Regions from separate parts of the Paenibacillus sp. GCM10028914 genome, predicted to be linked through region 2. Evidence: predicted binding sites of a transcription regulator. Region 2 holds the regulator's gene; the other holds the start of a gene.
What was found. Region 2 encodes LexA, which represses DNA repair genes until DNA is damaged. Its sites were predicted from a motif close to CGAACATATGTTCG; they were not measured.

Region 1 (11,343 bases), on a different contig from region 2:
GGATAACCTCCCTGACACCGCCATTTCTTTATTTTATATAATTTTCATCAATCACCTGTATCATCAAGTAATTTGAACTACTTTGGGAGATCCCTATTTTGCTATAGGCAAATGCTATTTTATTTTTTGCTTGGGTACAAAACCGAAAATAGTTAAGCGAAGCACCCAAAAGAAACATAGTGATCCGAATAGCGGGTATAGAATAGACAGCAGCGAGCTGAATCCAAACTGGCTGAAGAAGTAGCAGATCAGCATGATGCCAATCGTAAGAGTCTGTGGTGAAAGAGAGGTTCGCTGCTGCAGCTGAAGCGTTATTCCATATATATCAGCGACAAATGTACTGAAGATCTCCAGAAAGATGAGGATGATATAGACCGTTTGTACGAACCAACCGAGCTGATTCGCAATATTACCCATTGGAATTTCGAATTGAGTGATGCCTGGCATTTGTGCCGACATAGCAAAATGTGCAGCCATGAGCATAAAACCAACTCCAGTTCCTCCAATAATACCTCCCCATCTCACAGCTCTGGCACTACCTGTCTGACTGCCAAGAGGTACAAGAACAGGCATGGCCATTACCAGGTTGAAAGCGGTGTAAAGCAGTGGAGAGAGCCATACTGTAGGGAGTTTGTGCTCTGTTGTTAGTGTGAGAAAATTGGTGGCACCAGGTGTATTTATAGTCTGGGAAATGATCAATAGCGATAAGATGAGCATCATGGGAACGACCAGGCTGTTCATATATAGAATGGACTGAATTCCTTTGCGAAGGATGAAAAAGGTTCCGATCATGGTTAAGATTAGCCCAGTCTGATAGTGCAGATTTAGATTTTCCATAAAAACAGTTCCAGCGCCGGCCAACATAATGGAGTTTACTCCGATTAGAATCACAAGCATGATTAGACTAATCCATCCTCCGGCACGCTCCCCGAACAAATGCTTGTTTAGGTCCTCGTATGATTTAGCTTTTATTTTTCTGGAGAGTGTCATAATTCTGGTCCCCAGCCAAATAAATAGCCCAGTGGATAGAAGGATAGTTAGGGTTGCTATATGACCATATTGGGTGAAAAATTGTAATATTTCACGGCCCGTTGCGAAGCCTGCACCTACAATTGTACCTATGTATGTAAAAGCTATCTGGAAGACACGAATCTTATTGTTCACTTAGAAGCCCCCTTGTTCGATGTGGTCAGGCTAACATACCGCATTAGTACAAGGTATGCCCGGTCGACTCGGGACATGACTCCATCTTGTCCATTTTGAATGACCATAACACTTGCTGGACAAGTTCGGATATGGTACTTTTACGAGAAAGGACTGTCGTGGGAGGTCATATAATGGATTGGTTGAAGAAGCGGATTATAGAGGAAGCCGTGATTGTATCAGATCAAGTTGTTAAGCTTGACGCTTTGCTTACACATCAGGTGGATCCAGCTATGATGGTGGAGATGGGTAAGGAATTTGCAGCCCGTTTCAAGGATAAGGGTGTCACCAGAGTTGTCACACTAGAGTCTTCGGGCATTTCCATTGCCTTCGCTGTGGCGCTAGAGCTTGGCGTACCTATGGTTTTTGCACGGCGTAAAAAAACACTGCTGGCCGATCCTGATGCATTATGCGAACGTGTTCCTTCATTTACGAAAGGGATCGTTACGGATATTATGATGTCCCGCCAATATATCGGAGAGTCCGATAAGGTATTATTCATTGATGATATTATCGCTAATGGTGATGCAGCTCGTGGTTTAATAAAAATTATCGAGCGTGCTGGTGCAGAGTTAATAGGTCTCGGTGTTGTCATTGAGAAGAGCTTCCAAGCAGGTGCAAGAACAATCCGTGAACAGGGAATTGAGGTTGAGTCATTAGTTAAAATCTCTTCACTGGAAGACGGGAAAATCTCGTTTGCGGACTAACTTTTCTGGAGTTGTTTTATTTTCGATTTCATCTAAAACAAGCCTAAAATCTTAACAACTTCTTTTCGGACCCGTTTTTTTATCATATAATAAAAGGGTAGGAAAGAGAGAGGAGGCAACACAATGGGGAAAGAACCGGTAACCGAGCCGTTTTTGATTGAGAAGCTGAATGGTGCGAAGGTACATTTTGAACGTGCTTTGGATTGTAAACATACAGAATTTGATGATCTTTATCCCTATATGATTGAACATCCTCAGTTCTTCTGGTATAAGCGTTATGTTGCATGGTCTGAATTGCTAACAATCGCTGGATTGTGTGAGGAACTATCCTATGATTGGAGACAACAATTTACACCGCAGCAGGTGGAATACGTTGAGAAAAGAGTCATGTCAGCAACCGTGCTTGATTTTTGGTTTGAGACAAATGATAGTATCGAACCTGCACAACGGCAGTAGGTACACAGGGAGTAACATTTGTCAGAGTGTTCATGCCTTCTATAACACACTCAAGAGGCCTAAATGAGTCCATTTAGGTCTCTTTTTTGAGAAATAAGAGAATAATTTAAGTTCGGACATGCGATGGAAAGGAGCAATTGAGTATGATAAGTGACGAGCAGTTGAATGCACTCCGTCTCTCAGGAGATAGAGTCCGTGTAGTTCGGGACGACATTGAAAGTAACGATGTTATTGGTATTGTCGTTGCTTGGGACCCGGAGCATGTTATTATCCGCAGGCGGAATCGTCGTGTAGTGAAGCTTGATCGAAGCTACAGCTATCAGCTTTATGACGAACCGCGGACAAGCCCTTTGGCTTAGAAACAAAGATATAGTACAAATGGATTTATGAAATAAAATAAACCGTCTCCGATAACCGATTACTTACTGGTTGGAGACGGTTTTTTATGATAAGCAACAATGTAGATGATTAAAGACTTACTGTAGCAGCTTGTTTAGATTCTGTGTCTACTTGTGTGAGACCAAGATAAGCACGCATTCGGGACATCATTTCTTCACGGAAGGTTGGCCACAGCAGCTCTATACTGCCGACATAACCACGACAGGCATAACGTGCCTCGATTCCATGAAGTCCTCGCTGTATTTCGAATACCTTGATCGTGCGACTTGCAAATTCCTGTTTAATTTCACGTAGCAGAATAGCAGCTCGCTTGGCACCATTGCCTACAATTTCAACGTATAGTTGAGGAGTTTTGAACACACCACTTTCTTGAATAATTCGGCAGTCTCTTTCAAAAACTTTATGAATGAAAATGAGGAGTAAATAGCTTTTGATTAGGGATCTTTCTTCCGTTGTAATTCCCGTGATTGCCATGGATACTCACCGCCTTTATTTAGAAATAATAGACCTGATACGAACTCATGTTCTTATTTTAACCCCTTTTTGATTATTTAATCAAGATCCTAAAAAAATGTTGACACCAAATATATGGCGTGATAAGATATATCTTGTCGCCGCAATGAGAAATCGTTGTAGTGATCGAGAATATGCGGTCGTGGCGGAATTGGCAGACGCGCACGGTTCAGGTCCGTGTGGGCTAACCCCCGTGGAGGTTCGAGTCCTCTCGACCGCATCCTTAAAAAAGACGTTTCCCTTAAGGGAAACGTCTTTTTTGCATTTATCAACTACATATTTGTTGCCTCTTTCTCAAACACTAAGGACAGGATCTGTAGTGAAAGGAGAACTTCATGCGAAATGTAGGGAAATATTTGATGTTAGTATGTGCTGCCATGTTAAGCATCTCTCTGATGGGAGCATATCCAGCAAAGGTAATGGCTGAAGAACCAGGGAAGACAACGTCTCAACATAAACTTGCGGTTATAATTGATGATTTTGGCAATGATCAAAAAGGAACCGAACAGATGCTAAAGCTACCAATCAAAATAACGGTTGCTGTCATGCCTTTCTTGCCAACAAGTAAGAGTGATGCTGAAGAAGCTCATAAGCGGGGGCATGATGTGATTATTCATATGCCGATGGAACCTAAGCAAGGCAAAGCAGATTGGCTCGGACCCGGCGCTATTACAAGTAAAATGACGAATGAAGAGGTTCGTAAACGGATGGAAGAAGCCATCGACCATGTTCCGCATGCAATTGGAGTGAATAATCATATGGGTTCCAAAATTACCGGGGATGAACGGATTATGTCCATTGTGCTGGATGTTTGCAAGGAGCGAGGACTGTTCTTTGTTGACAGCAAGACGAATTACCACTCTGTTACTGGCAAACTAGCCGCTGAAAAAGGAATGCCAAATATCAAGAATGATATCTTCCTGGATGATGTGCATACGGTTCAGCATGTAACGAAACAGCTTAGAAGTGCAGCGGAGCATGCAGAAAAAAATAAGACCTGCATTACCATTGGGCATGTTGGCGTCTTCGGAGAGCGAACAGCCGCTGCATTACTTGGCACGATAAATGAACTTCAACAAAAAGTGACTTTTGTTGGTATTCATGAGCTGGTACAAGAAAGGTCTGACGGATCGCCAAATCTCCTTCCATCATACTAAATGAAAGGGCGTTATTAGCTCGAACATGAGCCAAATACGCCCTTTTTGTTATTTTAAATAACAAAAACGACCCTTTTAAAGGGCCGCTAAATAATCGGCTATGCCACTAGCTATCGCTTCCGCAATTTGTTTTTGACCGCTAGGACTTGTCAGCTTCTCTCGATCTTCTTCATTGCTGATGAAACCCGTCTCGATAATAACAGCTGGAACCTCGATTCGGTTGAGCAGGTAAAAGGGTTTACCTACCGATACTTGGTGGCTGCTCTGATGCATCAGATTTAACTGTCGTTGTATAGATTGTGCCAGCATATAGCTTCGACCTTCTGCTTGATGAAGAACGAGACCTCCACGCTTGGATTTGTTCTTACCCCAATTGACATGAATACTTACAACCAACTTCGTCGGAATTTCACTACTCAGCTGCTTGCGCTGAAGCAAATCTCTTCGATGTCGTGAACGGCTGGCGTGCCAGCGATTATCTTCACTTAGCGCATAATCAGCATCGCGATTCAGCACGGCATGATACCCGTCACTGCGAAGGAGTTTGAATAGCTGACGCGATATGGCGAGATTTATATCTTTTTCAAGTATGTCGCCATAGGATGTACCTCCGTCAATTCCCCCGTGTCCAACATCTATCAGAATGACATCATGAGGAAAGGGGTGATGTTGGTGTGCTTCTGGGATAAGCAATTCATAATAAAGAGAATCTTCGGATCCGGTAGCAGGATCATGAAGCGGTACCTCATTGTGCTTCATGCCGACTACGGTTTCTGCTGTGGTAACTGTCGGATTATTTGCGTTAACCAGATGTGAAGGCGACGAAAGCGCGAGGGATATGCTCACCAGCACAGCCAGTAATGTTCGTTTGTTCATCTTGATGTGTCCCTCTTTCGTTGTGATATGTGTATTCTTATTCATATCTCCTAGGGTTTAGGATGTGCAAAAAACCGGAAATCATGCTAGGGTCTAATTTTCTTGAGAACTGAGCATCCTGATAAGGTAACACGAATACATGAGTGCTTAAGGAGGGTTATTATGGCAAGTAGCAATGACCTTATAAAATATATAACGGAACGTGTCGTAACTTATATGGATACTCCCAAAGCGGAAAGAAAACAAGTTCGGAAAAAGGAACCGTGGACCGTTCGTTGGTTTGGGATGATTCCTTTCTCAGTATCGTTGTGGAAAGAAGATGTGACATCCAAAAAGAGAAAAAAACATAAAACTTAAGTCATCGACAGGGTGATTCATAAGAGATACAGAAAAAAGTACTAAAGGATAAATGTAAAGGACGTATGCCTGATCTGGCGTACGTCCTTTTTCATTAGAATATGTTAAATAAGTACTGGAAGATTGAGTAGTTACTTCAATGTGTTCGCTTCCTCACGAAATTTGCCGAGACCGATTAAATTCTGAGCGGGGATAAACCGAATCAAATCTGTGTTTCGTTGAGGGATCATGACATAAATGATTTTTGCACCGAGCTTATCTTTAGGAGACCAGGTCTGCCATCCGGTCAGATTGAATGGAGCGCCAAAGGCGGCATTTTGATCTTTAGTGGTAAAGGTGAGAGACTTTCGGCTATCAGATCGGAGAAGCCGGATGAAGTCATTGCCGTTCTTGACGGAAAGGACGGGGTTTGTCAGCCATTTTAAATTGGAGTATGGATCTTGTTCACCTTGAGTGTTTATGACAGACGATGATGTTAAGGATTCTAATGAGCTGAGTACACTAGATTTTATGTTAGTCTTTCGGGATGGGAAAGGTGCCTTGTTTGCGGCTGAAGGAACAATATCATTTGTCACAGCGTGAACATACACCGGTGCTTTACCTTTAAGAGTAACCTTCCAATAAGGCGTAATCGAATTATACTGTGCTTCAAGCTTACTTCCTTGCGGAAGAGAATCAAGCGTTGTTGAATCTTTCTGTTGACCTGTATTTAGAATCCCTGCTGAAGCTAGCGTATTTTTGAGTGGGGCTAAGCTGTATGGAAGCTCGGAACCGATCCCGTATTCGCTTAAAATATAACCCCCGAGATCATCTGATGTAATAATTAGGTAACCAAGAGGCTTAACTCCATCGTCTATAGTGATAAGCCAGCTGTGTGTACCTGGACCAAGCGGGGTGTAGTCCAGACTTGCATCCTGCCAGTTTTTGAAAGGCAAGTGCTCTGCCAGATCAGTAATTGTCTGTTCGGTAAATGTCTCCAATCGGTCTGGAACTGCTGAGCTAGCCAACTGAAGTGCTGATATTGAACTGTTGTTATGAGAACCGCCGTCTAAAGATGGAGCTGCTGATGTACATCCAACTGAACAAGTATCTGGAGCATCTGCATTTGAAGGAGATGACGATGAAAATACGGCTACAGTAAGCAAAATCGATGATAAAGTGACACGAATCCCTGTCATAACGGATCGATAAGAGAATTCTTTCAAGGAACAACCGCCTTTCCGTGAATCAACAATTTGTAACATGTAGATTAGATTTATTGTATAGGACAAGCCATAAAAAGGCTGTTACAAGATGTCGCGGCTAGTAGGTAAAGAAGGGGTCTTTTTTTGCCTTCTTTTGTTGATGCAACTCAAGAGACCCCGTTACCGGACGAACATAGGTGGAACATGCCGCAGCTTATGGCGGACAAGCTCACTTTTGGTGAATACTGCCACTGCATTTCGGAGCGACGGCTTTGATATTGCTGCTGTATGGCTATCTTTTTCTCTTCGTCTGGCTCGTTTAGCAGATCTGCATAGTAACTATCTACGATATCCAGTTCTTCGGCAAGACGAAGCTTGGCTTGTTCTGCCCAGGAATAGTCCAGTTTTGCCAGTTTGTTGATCAGATACTCTTCAAGCATGGAGGCAGCTTGCTGTAGGGTTAAGGTTGCAGGGCGGACATGGACATTCTCAGGAAGCCGGGGCGTTAGGTTCCGACCATCAAGCTGTGCAGGAAAGTCCTCTATAATTTTCTTGCGCGATAAGGAAATGCCGAGAAAATGAAGCTCCTCACGCTTTAGATCACAGCTGAATTCGGTCTTGAAGCAGATTCCAAGCCACTGCTCGTATGGAGCAGAGCGGACTTTCGGACGCTGCCCTTCAGCGGGCTGCTCGAACAAATACAAATAATTGCCTTCTTCACGAGAGGCATCCCAAATTTGAGCCAGCCTGCGGCTGCCATAAATGACATCTTCGCGCTGAATTCGTCCAGGGCCGATGACAGGTAGAATAGGAGCGCTGCCATAATAGCGGGAGAGAAGAGGATCCTGCCCTACGTTAGGCTGATTATTTTGACTGGATTCAGCTTGCTTGATTAAGCGTTCGTCATATTTGACAGGATCAAATACGAAACTGAATGAAAGTGTCTCGGCTGGTGCTCCGGTTCGTTCGACAAACCCCCAATAATAGGGGCGATTGGTCAGCATTTTGTCCGCTTGGGGAGACAGCTTGACAGTGATGTGCTCAGGTGATTTCTCAATGACGGTGCATTCGGTGGCTTCCAAATAGGCCATGAAGTGCTGTTGCACCTCCTGCGGCGTCATGGTCATATTAGGCTTCTTCCTCTCTTAAAGATTCTGGTTCTGGGGATGATTCTTGTTCAAAGTCTTGTTTAATATGATGAAGTGAGTCCCCAAGGGAGCTAAGGCGGTTTCGGATTTCGTCGTCACTAGCGGATTCGAGCATAATTTTGTATAGACTCTTCTCAATGGATTCTTTCTTCTCGAACCGTTCCAAAATGACGTCAAGACCGCCAATGACCATTTCAAACATATTGATCTTCTCGTGTAAAAGATTGAGGATATGCTCTTCAATTGTGCCTGAAGTAGACAGATTAAAGATCTGTACGTCGTTCGTCTGGCCAAGCCGGTGTACCCGTCCGATCCGCTGCTCAACCCGCATCGGGTTCCAAGGCAGATCAAAGTTGATCATGTGGTGACAGAACTGCAGGTTAATGCCTTCGCCGCCGGCTTCCGTAGCAATCATAACTTGTGCTTTCCCGCGGAACAGGTCCATCATCCAATCTTTCTTGCCCCGGTTCATACCTCCCCGGTACGGAACGGAGATTAGACCGTGATCACGGAAATAGTTGAGCAGATATTCCTGCGTAGCCCGGTATTCGGTAAATACAATGACTTTTTCATTCATGTTCTTAATCAGTTCAATGGCTTTCTCGGCTTTTGTATTCGCTTTGATTGCCTTGATCAAGTGAACAAGCTCCCACACTTTATCACGCAGCGGGGAATCTTCGGGCATTTTCTTGGATAAATTAACGAGCGTAACGAAGACCGCATCCCGGCTGCTGCAAACCTCGCGCTGAAGGGTGACAAGGGAGAGCATACTGCTTAAATTTCCCCCTGATGCCTGATACTGATCTTTGACGAAAGAAGTTACACCGTCGTATAATGATTTTTCTTCGGGTGAAAGCTCGAGGCTAACATTACGTACATTCCGTTTGGTGAATTTTACAGGTCCTTCACCCCGGCGGTTGCGGATCATGACTTTAGACAATTCATCCTTGAGTTGATCCTGATTTTTGGCCTTTCGTTTGTCTAGAACAAAGTTGGCCGAGAAATCACCTTGCCGTCCCAATTGACCTGGTTTCAGAAGTGTAATGAGATTGAATAGTTCACTGAGATCGTTCTGAACAGGAGTTGCGGTTAGCAGCAGACAGTACTTTTTGCGCAGCTTCTGGATGAATTGATAGTTGGATGTTTTCTTGTTCTTCAATTTATGCGCTTCATCGATAATGAGCATATCGTACTCTTCATTCAACAGTATCTCCTGATGCGGATCGCGCTTGGCTGTATCCATGGACGCAACGACGATGTCATTGCCCCAGGAGTATGCTTTTTTTTGTGCGATGGCGGGGATACCGAATTTGGAGTTGAGCTCACGGACCCATTGCAATACAAGGGACGCGGGTACGAGTATTAATACTTTGGAGACCAAGCCACGAACGATATATTCTTTTAAAATTAGGCCGGCTTCTATCGTCTTTCCGAGTCCAACTTCATCGGCCAGAATGGCTCTGCCGGACATTTCAAACAACACACGCCGTGCGGTATCTGTCTGATGTGGGAGCGGAGAAAGCTCGCCAATATATTTCAAGCATTGCAGTTCCTCAAAACTTGTAACAAGACGGGATTCTTCTCCCATTACGGCAAGCCGTGACAGACGATAGTCCCCCCAGGGTCCGCCCTTGTCGAGGCGATTCTCTAATTCTTCAAGCCATGAACGGTCAATATGCACAGGCACGGGGAGACGCGAATCTTGAATAGATCCCGATATGGGTGGTTGATAGTTCACAATATCTCCTCCTCGTTGTAGGGTTCAAGGCGAACGGTGTATACGTAGTATGGACGAAAAATGAAGTCTTCATAACCTTCCGTTTATTCTCAGGATTTCAAAATAGCCTTGAGAGCGCATGGATACTGTGTTTGGCGATTTTTCATTCGTTTTCAAAGAAGGAGTATGAAATAAGGAGAATAAATAAGAAAAAAGAAGACAGGGTGACATGAATAAGCATACAAGCCTTAAATTTCACAACTTCGGCATGGTTTATCCATATGTAGTATAGTATAATGAATCTCGCACACTATATATGGTGTGAAGAGCTTTATTTTGCGTTTAAGCGGTGTACATATAGGGTTAAGTTTTAGTAGACCAAAATGATATCTGCTTAAACTTGGATTTATAGAATTTATTGTTTATATAGGAGGTAGTTGCTTTGAGTAAGATGCAAAATCAGCGGCTGGAAGGTTTAAGTGAGAAAATATTTTTGGACCGTTACGCCTGGAAAGATGCAGATTCCAATAACGCCAAGGTTGGCGATGTGGTTCTGGTTCTAACAAAGGATGATCCAAAGTTCCCTACCAAAGAGGTTGGGGAAATTGTGAAGCGTGATGGTCGCCTTGTTACCGTGAAGACCCGTAAAGGTGAATTGGTGGAGGCAGATGTGGAAAAACTGACGCTGACCATTGAGAAGACACCTGAGGAAATGTGGGATCGCTTGGCAGCTGCGATGGCATCGGCAGAAGCAACACCTGAATTGCAGGAAGAATGGAAGGCTAAATTCCGTCATATTCTTGACGATTGGAAATTGGTTCCGGGCGGCCGGATTGCGGCAGGCGCAGGTGCGAGTGATGAGCTGACTCTGTTTAACTGTTATGTTATTCCTTCACCGAAGGACAGCCGTGGCGGTATCATGAAAACTTTATCTGAAATGACTGAAATTATGGCCCGCGGAGGCGGTGTAGGTATTAACCTTTCATCTCTTCGTCCGCGCCGTGCGATTGTAAAAGGTGTGAACGGTTCTTCCAGTGGTGCTGTTTCTTGGGGTGGCTTGTTCAGCTATACAACAGGATTGATTGAGCAAGGGGGCAGCCGTCGTGGTGCACTCATGCTGATGATAAATGATTGGCATCCAGATGTAATGGATTTCATCACTGTTAAGCAGACGATGGGTCAAGTGACCAATGCGAATCTGTCGGTATGCGTAAGTAATGATTTCATGAAAGCTGTTAAGGAAGATGCGGATTGGGATCTTGTATTCCCGGATACTTCAGAACCTGACTATGATGAGTTATGGGACGGAGATTTAGACAAATGGAAGCAAGCTGGCCGCAAGGTCATCACCTACAAAACGATGAAAGCTCGCGAAATCTGGAGTACAATCATTGAATCGGCTTGGAAATCCGCTGAACCTGGCGTTGTATTTATGGAATACTACAATCAGATGTCAAACAGCTGGTATTTCAATCCGATCATCTGTACGAACCCATGTGGTGAACAAGGGCTTCCTGGTTGGGGTGTATGTAACTTGTCCGCGATGAATCTCTCCAAGTTCTATGATGAAGAGAAACACGATGTGGCATGGGATGAGCTTGCGACAACAACTCGTTATTCTGTTCG
Region 2 (11,343 bases):
TTTATCCGGACCTTGATACATGGGTCATTTTCCCTTGGGTTTCTGAAGATCGTGTTGCTCGTCTGATCTGTGATATCTATATGCCGGACGGAAGACCATTTGAGGGTGATCCTCGTTACATTTTAAAAAGAAGTCTGAAAGAAGCAGAAGAAATGGGTTTCACTTCCATGAACGTTGGTCCAGAACCGGAATTCTTCTTGTTCAAAACCGATGAGAAAGGCAACCCTACGATGGAACTTAATGACCAAGGTGGATACTTTGACCTTGCTCCTACAGATCTTGGTGAGAACTGCCGCCGTGATATCGTGCTTACACTGGAAGAGATGGGATTTGAAATTGAAGCTTCCCACCATGAAGTAGCTCCAGGACAACACGAGATTGATTTCAAATATGCGAATGCTGTTAAAGCAGCTGATCAGATTCAAACGTTTAAGCTTGTTGTCAAAACGATTGCTCGTCAGCATGGTCTGATTGCAACATTTATGCCTAAACCACTCTTTGGTGTAGCTGGTTCCGGTATGCACTGCAACATGTCCCTCTTTAATGGTAAGGAGAACATGTTTGTGGATGAAAGCGATGAGTTAGGACTTAGTGAAACAGCTCGTTACTTCATGGCTGGTGAGCTGAAACATGCTCGTGCTTTTGCGGCAATCACTAATCCGACAGTTAACTCCTACAAGCGTCTTGTACCAGGTTACGAAGCTCCTTGTTATGTCGCTTGGTCTGCGAGTAACCGTAGCCCGATGATCCGTATTCCGGCTTCCCGCGGTCTTAGTACTCGTGTAGAGCTACGTAACCCGGATCCATCAGCTAACCCTTACCTTGCTTTGGCTGTTATGCTTAAAGCGGGACTTGACGGCATCAAGCGTAAACTTCCTTTGCCTGCGCCAATTGACCGTAACATCTATGTGATGTCGGAAGAGGAGCGGATCGAAGAAGGTATTCCAAGTTTGCCAGCTGACTTGAAGGAAGCTCTTAACGAGTTGATCCGTAGTGAAGTGATCTGCGAAGCTCTGGGAGACCATGCACTCGCACACTTCTACGAATTGAAAGAAATTGAATGGGATATGTACCGCACCCAAGTTCATCAGTGGGAACGCGATCAATACATGACTTTGTACTAATAGATGAAACCCTTGACGCTCTAAGCGTTGAGGGTTTTTCTTTTTGGGGGCACTGTGAGAAGAGGAGTTACTTTGAGGACTTTGCCTCCATATTGCTCCGAAGTTTGTGTGGGACTTATATTTATCAAGCAATAAGTCGGTGTGTATTGCACAAGCGACAGAAGGAAAGCGAGAAGACGTGAAGACCCTGTCAGTTATATTCTGACAGGGTCTTTTTTACGTTCAAATTTGATCAATCGGCTAACATGTTTTATTTCATCCAACGGCACCCAGACAGGACCATACACACTACGCATCGTTACACGGTCTGTACATGCATCAGGTATGCCTTGCATTATGTCTCCATTATTAAGGCGTATCGTCACGATCTGTTTTTTCTGTATTGCTGTTTTTATTTCTTTCAGCATAATCTCCCCTCCATGTCATAAGCACTATATACAGTTTATCAAAAGTAGGAAATATTTACTACAGAATTATATGTGTCTGTAAATATTACTTACCCATCAAACTTCAACTGAATACAATAAGGCAATTATTCTAATTTCAGTGAGATCATGATGAAGAGTGCGCAATACGGATTGACAAGATCAAAGTTCGTCTGGGTAATATTACATAGTTCGTATTGAGTTTATTTATTTCCTTATGCTCTTAATCTGTTCTTTAAATAAATCAACGGTTGTTGGTGTGATTTTTGATTGGAATGTGACAATCCCGTTGTAATCTGAAGCTTTATAATGAACATTATTGTTTTGATCAATGGTATATTTGCCTTGGTAGACCCCTGTGATTACAAATGCTTCCTCTTTATATACGGGACCCTCATATTTATCTAAGAATAATATAAAATGATCCCCCGTTGAGGATGGGTCTGTATGATAGTATTTTACTTCAAAAAGTTTGATTTCTTGATCCATATACTTAGTGTCTCCATTAATAACATCCATGATTGTTGCATTCGTCAAAATAAAATCAGCCCCTCCATACGAGACTTCTTCCGTTTTCGCTGTGAGTTTGACTTCTACAACGAGTGAAGAATCATTGGCTAAATCTTCAAGGTTATTATAAACATCACTTAGCTCCAATAATTCATAATTCATTACTGGACTATCCGAATTTGAGACTTCTTTTTGCTCAAACGAGCAGCCAAACAAAATGATACTTAATATAGCGCACATAAATATACTTGTAATGTTCTTCATTTAAAGCAAACTCCTTTCATGTAGCCCTAATCCAATTACGACTGTTAACTTTAAAAAAGTAATTACCTTTATAGACGCGGGAGTTAAAGGAAAGTTGCTCCTTATGTAAGGAAACACACAAAAAGGCTGCTGCTTGTACTAAGACAAGACAGCAGCCTTTTCAATTCCTTGCAAAGATAATCATCGAACTTAGTGAATATCTCTAAAAACACCAACAACTTTACCAAGAATGGTGACGTGATTTAAGCGAAGTGGCTCGTAAATCGGGTTCTCTGGTTGAAGACGAATATGGTCTTTCTCTTTATAAAAAGTTTTCACAGTAGCTTCATCTTCTTCAGTCATAGCAACAACGATGTCTCCGTTGTCGGCAGTTTGTTGTTGGCGGACAATGACATAATCACCATTATGTATGCCAGCTTCAACCATACTGTCGCCTACTACGGTTAACATGAATACTTTATTGTCTCCAACAAAATGCTGAGGCAATGGGAAGTAGTCTTCGATGTTCTCTGTTGCTGTAATTGGAACACCGGCAGTTACCTTACCAACGACAGGTACTCTGGAGATGGTGTGTGTAAAGTAATTGCTAGTCTCCGATTCTTCTTGACCAAGTAGCTCAATGGCTCTCGGTTTCGTAGGGTCACGTCGGATTAAGCCTTTCTTCTCTAAACGGTCAAGATGACCATGTACTGTTGAACTGGAAGCTAGTCCAACAGCTTCACCGATTTCTCGTACGGAAGGCGGATAGCCCTTACTCCGAACTTCGTTGCGGATAAATTCCAAAATCGCCTGCTGGCGGCTGGATATCTTCGACATTCCGTATCAACCCCATTTAGTAACGTTTGGGAAAATTATATCATAGAACTACCGTTCGTACAAACATAAGTTCTAAAATAAAAAAATATTAAGAACAACCGTTCGTAAAACTATTGAAACAAACAAGTGTTCGTGTTATATTGAATTCATAAGAGAACACTTGTTTGGGAGATGATGATAAATGATGAGATACACTACATATCGCAGTATTTACGAGGGGCAGTTTCAAGAAGAAGGACATAAAGAGAACACGCTATGGGAACGTACAGTGGAATGGATGAAGACACGAGTTGGTAAGATGATGCTCGTAATTTTAATTTTTGTTTCTGGCTGGACGGGGGCATTCTCAGTTTTTGCTGGCGGATTGGAGAAGCCTATAGCTGAGAAGAATGTAATTGTACAACCAGGTGACTCACTCTGGAGTATCGCAGCAACATACAAACCAGAAAAGATGGACACAAGGGCATACATAAGCTCTATTAGTGAGGCGAATGGACTGAAAGGACCCGAAATTCAAGCAGGAGATGTACTTTCCTTACCTCTTTGGTAACCGCACATTTTTTTGAACCCGAATTTATAATCTATGAGAAAAATGATACAATAATAGAAGAGCGCGCATGTACGAGCTTGATAAGGAGAAGATTCCTTGACAAGCTCTTTTTCACATGTCAAAGTTAAAACTGAATTATTTATTGGAGGCGAAAGAATGGATATCGATGCTTTGGTAGAACGTATTAACGTTCTAGCTAGAAAAAACAAAAATGAAGGGTTGACAGAGGAGGAACAGAAAGAGCGTTCTGAGCTTCGTCAAATCTATCTTAATAATTTCCGGAAAAACTTCCGTCAGCAGTTGGATACAATCGAATGGGTTGATGAAGAGAAGGATCGTGCTGGTCTTAAACATTAATCTATCACCGACTGTCTGCTTGTGAAATATTTTCAATATATGACCAATAGAGAAGAGGAGGAGACTCATGTCTCGATCTTGGGAAAGAAAAGTCAGCAAGAATATGTCTCAACTAAACAAGCAACGTAAGAAGCAAGGGCAAGCAATGGTGGGTACTACCTCGACAGTAACCAACGATGGTGATGTATTTAAAGGTCGTAAATATGTGTTGCCTATCGTTCTAGTGGCATTGGCAGCTTTATATGCACTGCTTGGTATCGCTACTGTTGAAGCTGGAGCTGGTAGTCAGACGTTGAACTGGGTCGGCGTAAGCTTGTACTTGTTACTTGCTTTAATGATTTTCTTACGGAAACCGTATTTAAAAGTAGGACGCAGTACAGTTTCGACCTTCAAGTTTAACCGTGAGCGTAAATTGACTGCATCCGAAATTTCTAAAATCAAGGTTTTGCAAGGTTCTGTAGTCATCGAGACTAAAGGTCGTGGTGGAAACTGGGTGTTCTCTCGTCTAATTAATCGTTATGATACAAAAGCGATGGGGGAAAGACTTGAGCAATTTGCGAAAGTTAATAATATTCCAGTAGAACACCAATAGAACACCAATAGAAGGATTGTTTGTTCAATAGCGGAGAGTAGAGGGAGATGGAGAGAGATGTCGGTAACTGCGGTAATGTTTGATTTGGATGATACGTTATTATGGGATGAAAGAAGTGTAGAGGAAGCTTTTGAAGCAACTTGTCAGGTTGCTGCGAAGAGCACTGGGATTGATGCTGGTGCTCTCTTAACTGCGGTTCGTAATGAAGCAAGAACATTGTATGAATCTTATGACACTTTTGCGTTTACCAAAATGATCGGCATTAATCCATATGAAGGCTTGTGGGCAAATTTCTCCGCCGGTGATCAACCGGAATTCCGTCGTCTGGAGGAACTCGCTCCTGTTTACAGAACTGAATCCTGGCGTAGAGGCTTGAAATCTCTCGGGGTAGACAACGATGAGCTAGCTGCTGAACTCGCAGAACGATTCGCTGCAGAACGCAGAAAACGTCCTTATGTCTATGATGAGACTTTTGATGTTTTAAAACAGCTACAAGGTAATGTGAAGCTTCTGCTTCTTACTAATGGTAGTCCCGACCTTCAACAAGAGAAGCTAGATGGGGTTCCTGATCTGGCTCCTTACTTTGATCACATTGTAATCTCGGGGAACTTTGGTAAAGGCAAACCGGATCCTTCCATCTTTACACATGCGCTTGGGTTGCTTGGAATTGAACCGAAGAATGCTGTAATGGTTGGAGATAAACTGACTACAGACATAAAAGGCGGCAACGCTGCTGGATTGACAACCGTTTGGATTAACCGTACGGACCGTCCTAAGGATCCAGAGATTGTACCTTCTTTTGAAATACAGAGTTTGACCGAGCTTCACGATATTTTATCCTCTTTATAATTTTTGAAGGACTAAAAGCGATTCTCTCTTTGATGAGAGAATCGTTTTTTTTATAACATTTCTCTGTGATAAACGTCACACAATTGTAAGCAAAGGAGCATATTAGTTCATTAAAACAGTTGTATAATGATGGAAGAAATTATCGACAGCATTAGAGTGAAATGAAAAATACATACGACTCAAAAGTAGGTGTATAACTTGATGAAGAAAAAGTACGCTCTGATTTCGGTTATGATTCTAATGGCAATCGCCTTAGCTGCTTGTAACAATAGTAAAGCAGAACAAAATGATGAGCTAGTCATGGTTGATCCAATTATAGTAGATCTGAGTTTGAATGCTGAAACGGTGGCTGTTGGAGAAAAAGTGCTTATTCAAGTGAAAGTCACTCAGTCTGGGGAGCCAGTTGAGGATGCGAGTGACGTTGAGTTTGAAATTGTACGCGAAGGAGGAGGCATGAAAGTGAAGGTTCCTATTCAACATGTTCAGGACGGAAACTATGAGTTGGAAAAATCGTTTAATGAACCGGGGACATACCGAATTACATCACATGTAACTGCACGAGGACAGCACTCCATGCCATTAAAAGAGTTAACAGTGACTGAATAATTCAGTCTTATCTTTGGGTAGCTGGTGCATCTGAGAAAGTGAGTGTTTCAATTTTGAAAATTAAGAAAAGTTATTCTTATGCTCTTTTAATCTTACTTATAGGTGTTGGAATCTATTTGGCATTCACTGTGTATGTAAATTTGGGTCCTCGTAACGCTCATTATTTGACCGTAAAAACAACACCACTTGTCCAAGAGAAAATCGGAAATTTGGCACTGAATCAGAGCATCAATGGCTTGAAGCCTGCCCCAACCGCAGACAAAAATAATTCTCTTTTTGAATACTACACTTGGGAGTACGGAACAAAAATCGCAACAAACTTTAACGATGATAAAATAATTCGTATTATTGTTTATGAGAATAGTTCGTTTGCAACTTCAAAAGGAATTCAAGTTGGGGATTCCAAAGAAAAAGTCATTCGTGCGTATGGAAATAATTTTTACACAAGAGTTGAACAAGGGGCCGATATCATCGGCTTTGTTGACAAGAATTTAAACCAAACAATTGAGTTTTGGCTATCGAACGATAATGTTTATTCTATTCGATTAGACAAAGGCTCAATGGATTGACCGCTCTTAATCTAAAAACAGCAGCCAGGGCTCCCATCGAGAGCTCAGGCTGCTGTTTTACATAATGAATATAGATATAAAAGCTTATTGGAATCCAGGGTCAGCTACTGGTTCAGCAACCCAACCATTCTCTTCGATAAAGAGACGTACAGCAATAATTTGGCGATTCTCCATTAATGTGAAGAAGTGAGGTGTGTTTTCAGGTACCGAGATTACATCACCAGGTTCAAGTTCAACATTAAAGTATCCTAAATCGTCCGCACCTTTAATAATGAAGATGCCTTTACCGCCGACAATCGCCCGGATTTCATCTTCTGTATGAGTGTGAACTTCTTCAAATTTCTTCAAAAGATCTTCTAGATTAGGAGTTGACTCAGATAGAGTGATGACATCCCAAATTTTATATCCACGGCGGGAAGCCAGATCACGGATTTCTTCATCATAAATATCGAGAATGCGTTTTTTGTCCTCATCGTTCAGGGCGAAATTGGACTGAAGTTCTTCAGGTAACTTTTCGATGTTCCAGTGCTCATAAATAACTTGTTGGTTGTTCAGGAAATTCCGAACATTATCGACTCCGGTGATCCGTTCGTTCGTATTACGAATAACGATTTCTGCCATATTCTATCCCTCTTTCTCCACTTGGATTAATAAGTATTATATCGTTGCTGTTCTTATTTGTCACCAGAAAATTATCATATAATGCTGAAACATCGCATCTTTCCTAAGATTTCGTTCTTTTCTATTGAAATAGATTCTGTTACACTAAGATTTAACGTTTTGCCGGGAGGGGTATACATTGAGCAAGCCTAGCTTACAGGAAGTACTTAAAGAACGAATATTAATTCTTGATGGTGCTATGGGTACCATGATCCAGCAGGAGGACCTCTCAGCAGAGGATTTTGGTGGAGACGAATTGGACGGCTGCAATGAAATGTTAGTGCTAAAGCGCCCTGATATTATACAATCCATTCATGAACAATATTTAGCGGCAGGCGCAGATCTTATTGAAACCAATACTTTTGGCGCAACCTTGGTTGTACTTGCCGAATACGATATACCAGAACTTGCTCGTGAAATTAATCTGGAAGCGGCTCGTCTAGCTCGTGCTGCTGTAGATAAATACTCAACACCAGAGAAACCTCGTTATGTCGTAGGAGCGATGGGGCCGACAACGAAAACGCTGTCTGTTACCGGTGGAGTTACGTTTCAAGAGTTAATTGATAGTTATGAGGAACAAGCTGTAGCTTTAATTGAAGGTGGCGTTGATACTCTACTGCTCGAAACATCCCAAGATACACTTAATGTAAAAGCGGGTACGATCGGTATACGACAAGCCTATGAAAAAACGGGAGTTAAGCTTCCGATCATGATTTCGGGAACGATCGAACCTATGGGAACCACTTTGGCTGGACAGAACATAGAAGCATTTTACATATCATTAGAACATATAGAACCTATATCTATCGGTTTGAACTGTGCAACAGGTCCAGAGTTTATGAGAGATCATATTCGGTCATTATCGGACATGTCTTCAGCTGCAATCAGTTGTTATCCGAATGCCGGGTTGCCGGATGAGAATGGACATTATCATGAATCCCCTGAGTCTCTTGCACAGAAAATGGGTGCTTTTGCGGAAAAAGGGTGGCTGAACATTGCAGGTGGATGCTGTGGTACAACACCAGATCATATTCGTGCTCTATGTGATGTCATGAGCCAGTACCCTCCGCGTCAGCTTGACGGATCTCACTTGCCGGCTCTATCTGGTATTGACCCTGTTTATATTGAGCAGGATAACCGTCCGTATATGGTCGGAGAGCGTACGAATGTCCTTGGATCCCGTAAATTCAAACGGCTTATCGTTGAAGGAAAGTACGAGGAAGCATCTGAAATTGCCCGTGCTCAAGTGAAGAACGGTGCACATGTTATCGATATTTGCGTACAGGATCCGGATCGTGAAGAGAAAGAAGACATGATAAAGTTTCTTGAACTTGTCGGTAAAAAGGTTAAAGTTCCTCTCATGGTGGACACAACTGACCCAGAGGTCATTGACTTGGCATTAAGCTATTCACAAGGTAAGGCGATAATTAACTCCATTAACCTTGAAGATGGTGAAGAGAAATTTGAGAAAGTTACCCCGCTGGTTCATAAGTACGGAGCTGCAGTGGTGGTAGGTACGATTGATGAGAGTGGACAGGCAATTAATCGTCAGGACAAACTAAATGTAGCTCGCCGATCGTATGACCTGCTTGTGAATAAGTATGGAATTAATGCGGAAGATATCATTTTTGATACCTTGGTGTTTCCGGTAGGAACAGGTGACGAACAGTATATTGGATCAGCGCAAGAAACGATTGAAGGGATTCGTCTCATTAAAGAAGCCATGCCTGAGTGCCATACGATTCTAGGGATTAGTAACGTTTCCTTCGGACTTCCTGAAGCAGGAAGAGAAGTACTGAATTCCGTGTTTTTGTACGAGTGTACGAAAGCTGGTTTAGACTATGCAATCGTCAATACAGAAAAGCTGGAACGTTATGCTTCTATACCTGATGAGGAGCGCCGTCTAGCTGAAGATCTTATCTACCGTACGAATGATGAGACACTTGCTGCCTTTGTAGCAGCATTTCGGAATAAGAAGGTAGAGAAGAAAGAGAAAATATCGAACTTAAGCTTGGAAGAACGCTTAGCTACATATGTAGTAGAAGGAACCAAGGAAGGGCTCATTCCAGATTTGGAAGAAGCTTTGAAGAAATATGGCGCACTCGAAATTATTAACGGACCGTTGATGGCCGGTATGACTGAAGTCGGACGCCTGTTTAATAATAACGAGTTGATCGTAGCTGAAGTTCTCCAAAGTGCGGAAGTTATGAAAGCTTCTGTAGCTTATCTGGAACAATTTATGGAGAAGAACGAAACATCGGTTAAAGGTAAAATTATGCTTGCAACGGTTAAAGGTGACGTTCACGATATCGGCAAAAACTTAGTTGAGATTATCCTATCCAACAATGGTTACAACATCATCAACTTGGGTATAAAAGTACCACCGGAACAAATCATTGAAGCATATCGTCGTGAGAAACCTGATGCCATCGGTTTGTCAGGCCTTCTGGTGAAATCAGCCCAGCAAATGGTTCTGACTGCACAGGATTTGAAGACTGCTGGTATTAGTGTGCCAATTATGGTTGGTGGTGCTGCACTTACTCGTAAATTTACGAGAACAAGGATCAGACCTGAATATGAAGGTATGGTGCTATATGCCAAAGATGCAATGGATGGATTGGACATAGCTAATAAACTAAGTGATCCTGTACAGCGGCAAGTAATTGAAGATAGTGTGAAATTGGAGAGAGAAGAAGATACGGCTGAGAAACAAGTGGAAAAACGCTTGCCTGAGCAAACACGAGTTAAACGTTCGAAAATTTCTTCAGAAGCGCCGGTATTTACGCCGCCGGATTTAGAGCGGCATGTTATTAGAAATTATCCAATATCACATATTATGCCTTATATTAATATGCAGATGCTTCTCGGACACCATCTCGGTCTTCGTGGTTCTGTGGAGCAATTGCTTCAAGCGCAAGATCCAAAAGCAGTTTCTCTAAAAGCTACCGTAGATGGAATTTTACAAGAAGCAATACAGGATGGTATTATCGAGGCTCATGCGATGTATCGTTTCTTCCCTGCACAATCTGACGGGAATGACATACTCATCTATGATCCAGAAGATAAAACAACAGTCCTTCACCGTTTTAGCTTCCCAAGACAAGCGGTGGAGCCGCATCTATGCCTGTCTGACTTTTTAAGATCTGTGGATAGCGGTGTTATGGATTATGTAGGCTTCTTGGTCGTTACAGCAGGTCATGGAGTAGGAAAGCTTTCATCGGAATGGAAAGATCAAGGAGATTATCTTCGTTCTCACGCACTGCAATCTGTTGCTCTCGAAACAGCCGAAGCGCTGGCAGAGCGTGTCCATCATATGATGAGGGATTCATGGGGCTTCCCGGATCCAGAGGATATGACGATGAAGAGACGTTTGGGAGCAAGATATCAAGGAATTCGGGTGTCATTTGGTTATCCAGCATGTCCAGATCTTGAGGATCAGGAACCATTATTTAAATTAATGAAGCCTGAGGATATTGGAGTTCACCTTACCGAAGGGTTTATGATGGAGCCTGAAGCATCCGTTTCTGCGATGGTGTTTAGCCATCCGGAAGCTAAATATTTTAATGTGGATAAAGCGTAAACAATTTAGATGTCGGTGCAGTAGATCTGGGAATCCTCCGAAATTTTCGGGGGATTTCTACGGTTTACACACCTGGAAGGGGAGAAGAGGATGGAACTCTATTTTTTAGGTACGAATGCAGGGGTTCCGACGCTGCAAAGAAACGTGACATCCATAGCATTGCGTTTATTGGAGGAACGTCGCAGCATGTGGCTATTTGATTGTGGGGAGGGGACTCAGCATCAGATTCTCCGATCTCCACTCAAAATGACTAGACTAGAAAAGATATTCATCACTCATCTGCACGGTGATCACATTTTTGGATTACCAGGTTTATTGTCTAGTCGAGGAGCACAAGGAGCCACATCACAAATTACGGTATATGGTCCAAAGGGAATAAAAGCATATATCGAAACGTCATTGGATATTAGTCAATCTCGAATTAACTATCCGCTCGAAATC

Region 1: ACFQV5_RS17990 (YhjD family protein) is a predicted target of LexA. The motif match lies at 3,280-3,293, and genes of this name have one in related genera.

What each region holds. Positions count from the first base shown of each region.
Region 1 covers NZ_JBHTFO010000017.1:92,086-103,428, reverse strand. Annotated here, with positions in the region: gene ACFQV5_RS18010 (YkvI family membrane protein) at 115-1,164, opposite strand; gene ACFQV5_RS18005 (xanthine phosphoribosyltransferase) at 1,338-1,910, shown strand; gene ACFQV5_RS18000 (hypothetical protein) at 2,034-2,366, shown strand; gene ACFQV5_RS17995 (hypothetical protein) at 2,510-2,725, shown strand; gene ACFQV5_RS17990 (YhjD family protein) at 2,835-3,239, opposite strand; tRNA gene ACFQV5_RS17985 (tRNA-Leu) at 3,415-3,498, shown strand; gene ACFQV5_RS17980 (divergent polysaccharide deacetylase family protein) at 3,674-4,435, shown strand; gene ACFQV5_RS17975 (N-acetylmuramoyl-L-alanine amidase family protein) at 4,511-5,311, opposite strand; gene ACFQV5_RS17970 (YqzE family protein) at 5,474-5,668, shown strand; gene ACFQV5_RS17965 (hypothetical protein) at 5,800-6,873, opposite strand; gene ACFQV5_RS17960 (YqhG family protein) at 7,020-7,979, opposite strand; gene ACFQV5_RS17955 (DEAD/DEAH box helicase) at 7,981-9,738, opposite strand; gene ACFQV5_RS17950 (adenosylcobalamin-dependent ribonucleoside-diphosphate reductase) at 10,169-11,343, shown strand, end outside.
Region 2 covers NZ_JBHTFO010000015.1:108,398-119,740, forward strand. Annotated here, with positions in the region: gene glnA (type I glutamate--ammonia ligase) at 1-1,124, shown strand, start outside; gene ACFQV5_RS14000 (hypothetical protein) at 1,319-1,531, opposite strand; gene ACFQV5_RS14005 (hypothetical protein) at 1,757-2,323, opposite strand; gene lexA (transcriptional repressor LexA) at 2,513-3,139, opposite strand; gene ACFQV5_RS14015 (LysM peptidoglycan-binding domain-containing protein) at 3,321-3,689, shown strand; gene ACFQV5_RS14020 (DUF896 domain-containing protein) at 3,846-4,046, shown strand; gene ACFQV5_RS14025 (hypothetical protein) at 4,114-4,638, shown strand; gene ACFQV5_RS14030 (HAD family hydrolase) at 4,696-5,487, shown strand; gene ACFQV5_RS14035 (FixH family protein) at 5,689-6,093, shown strand; gene ACFQV5_RS14040 (hypothetical protein) at 6,147-6,662, shown strand; gene ACFQV5_RS14045 (acireductone dioxygenase) at 6,747-7,283, opposite strand; gene metH (methionine synthase) at 7,462-10,902, shown strand; gene rnz (ribonuclease Z) at 10,993-11,343, shown strand, end outside.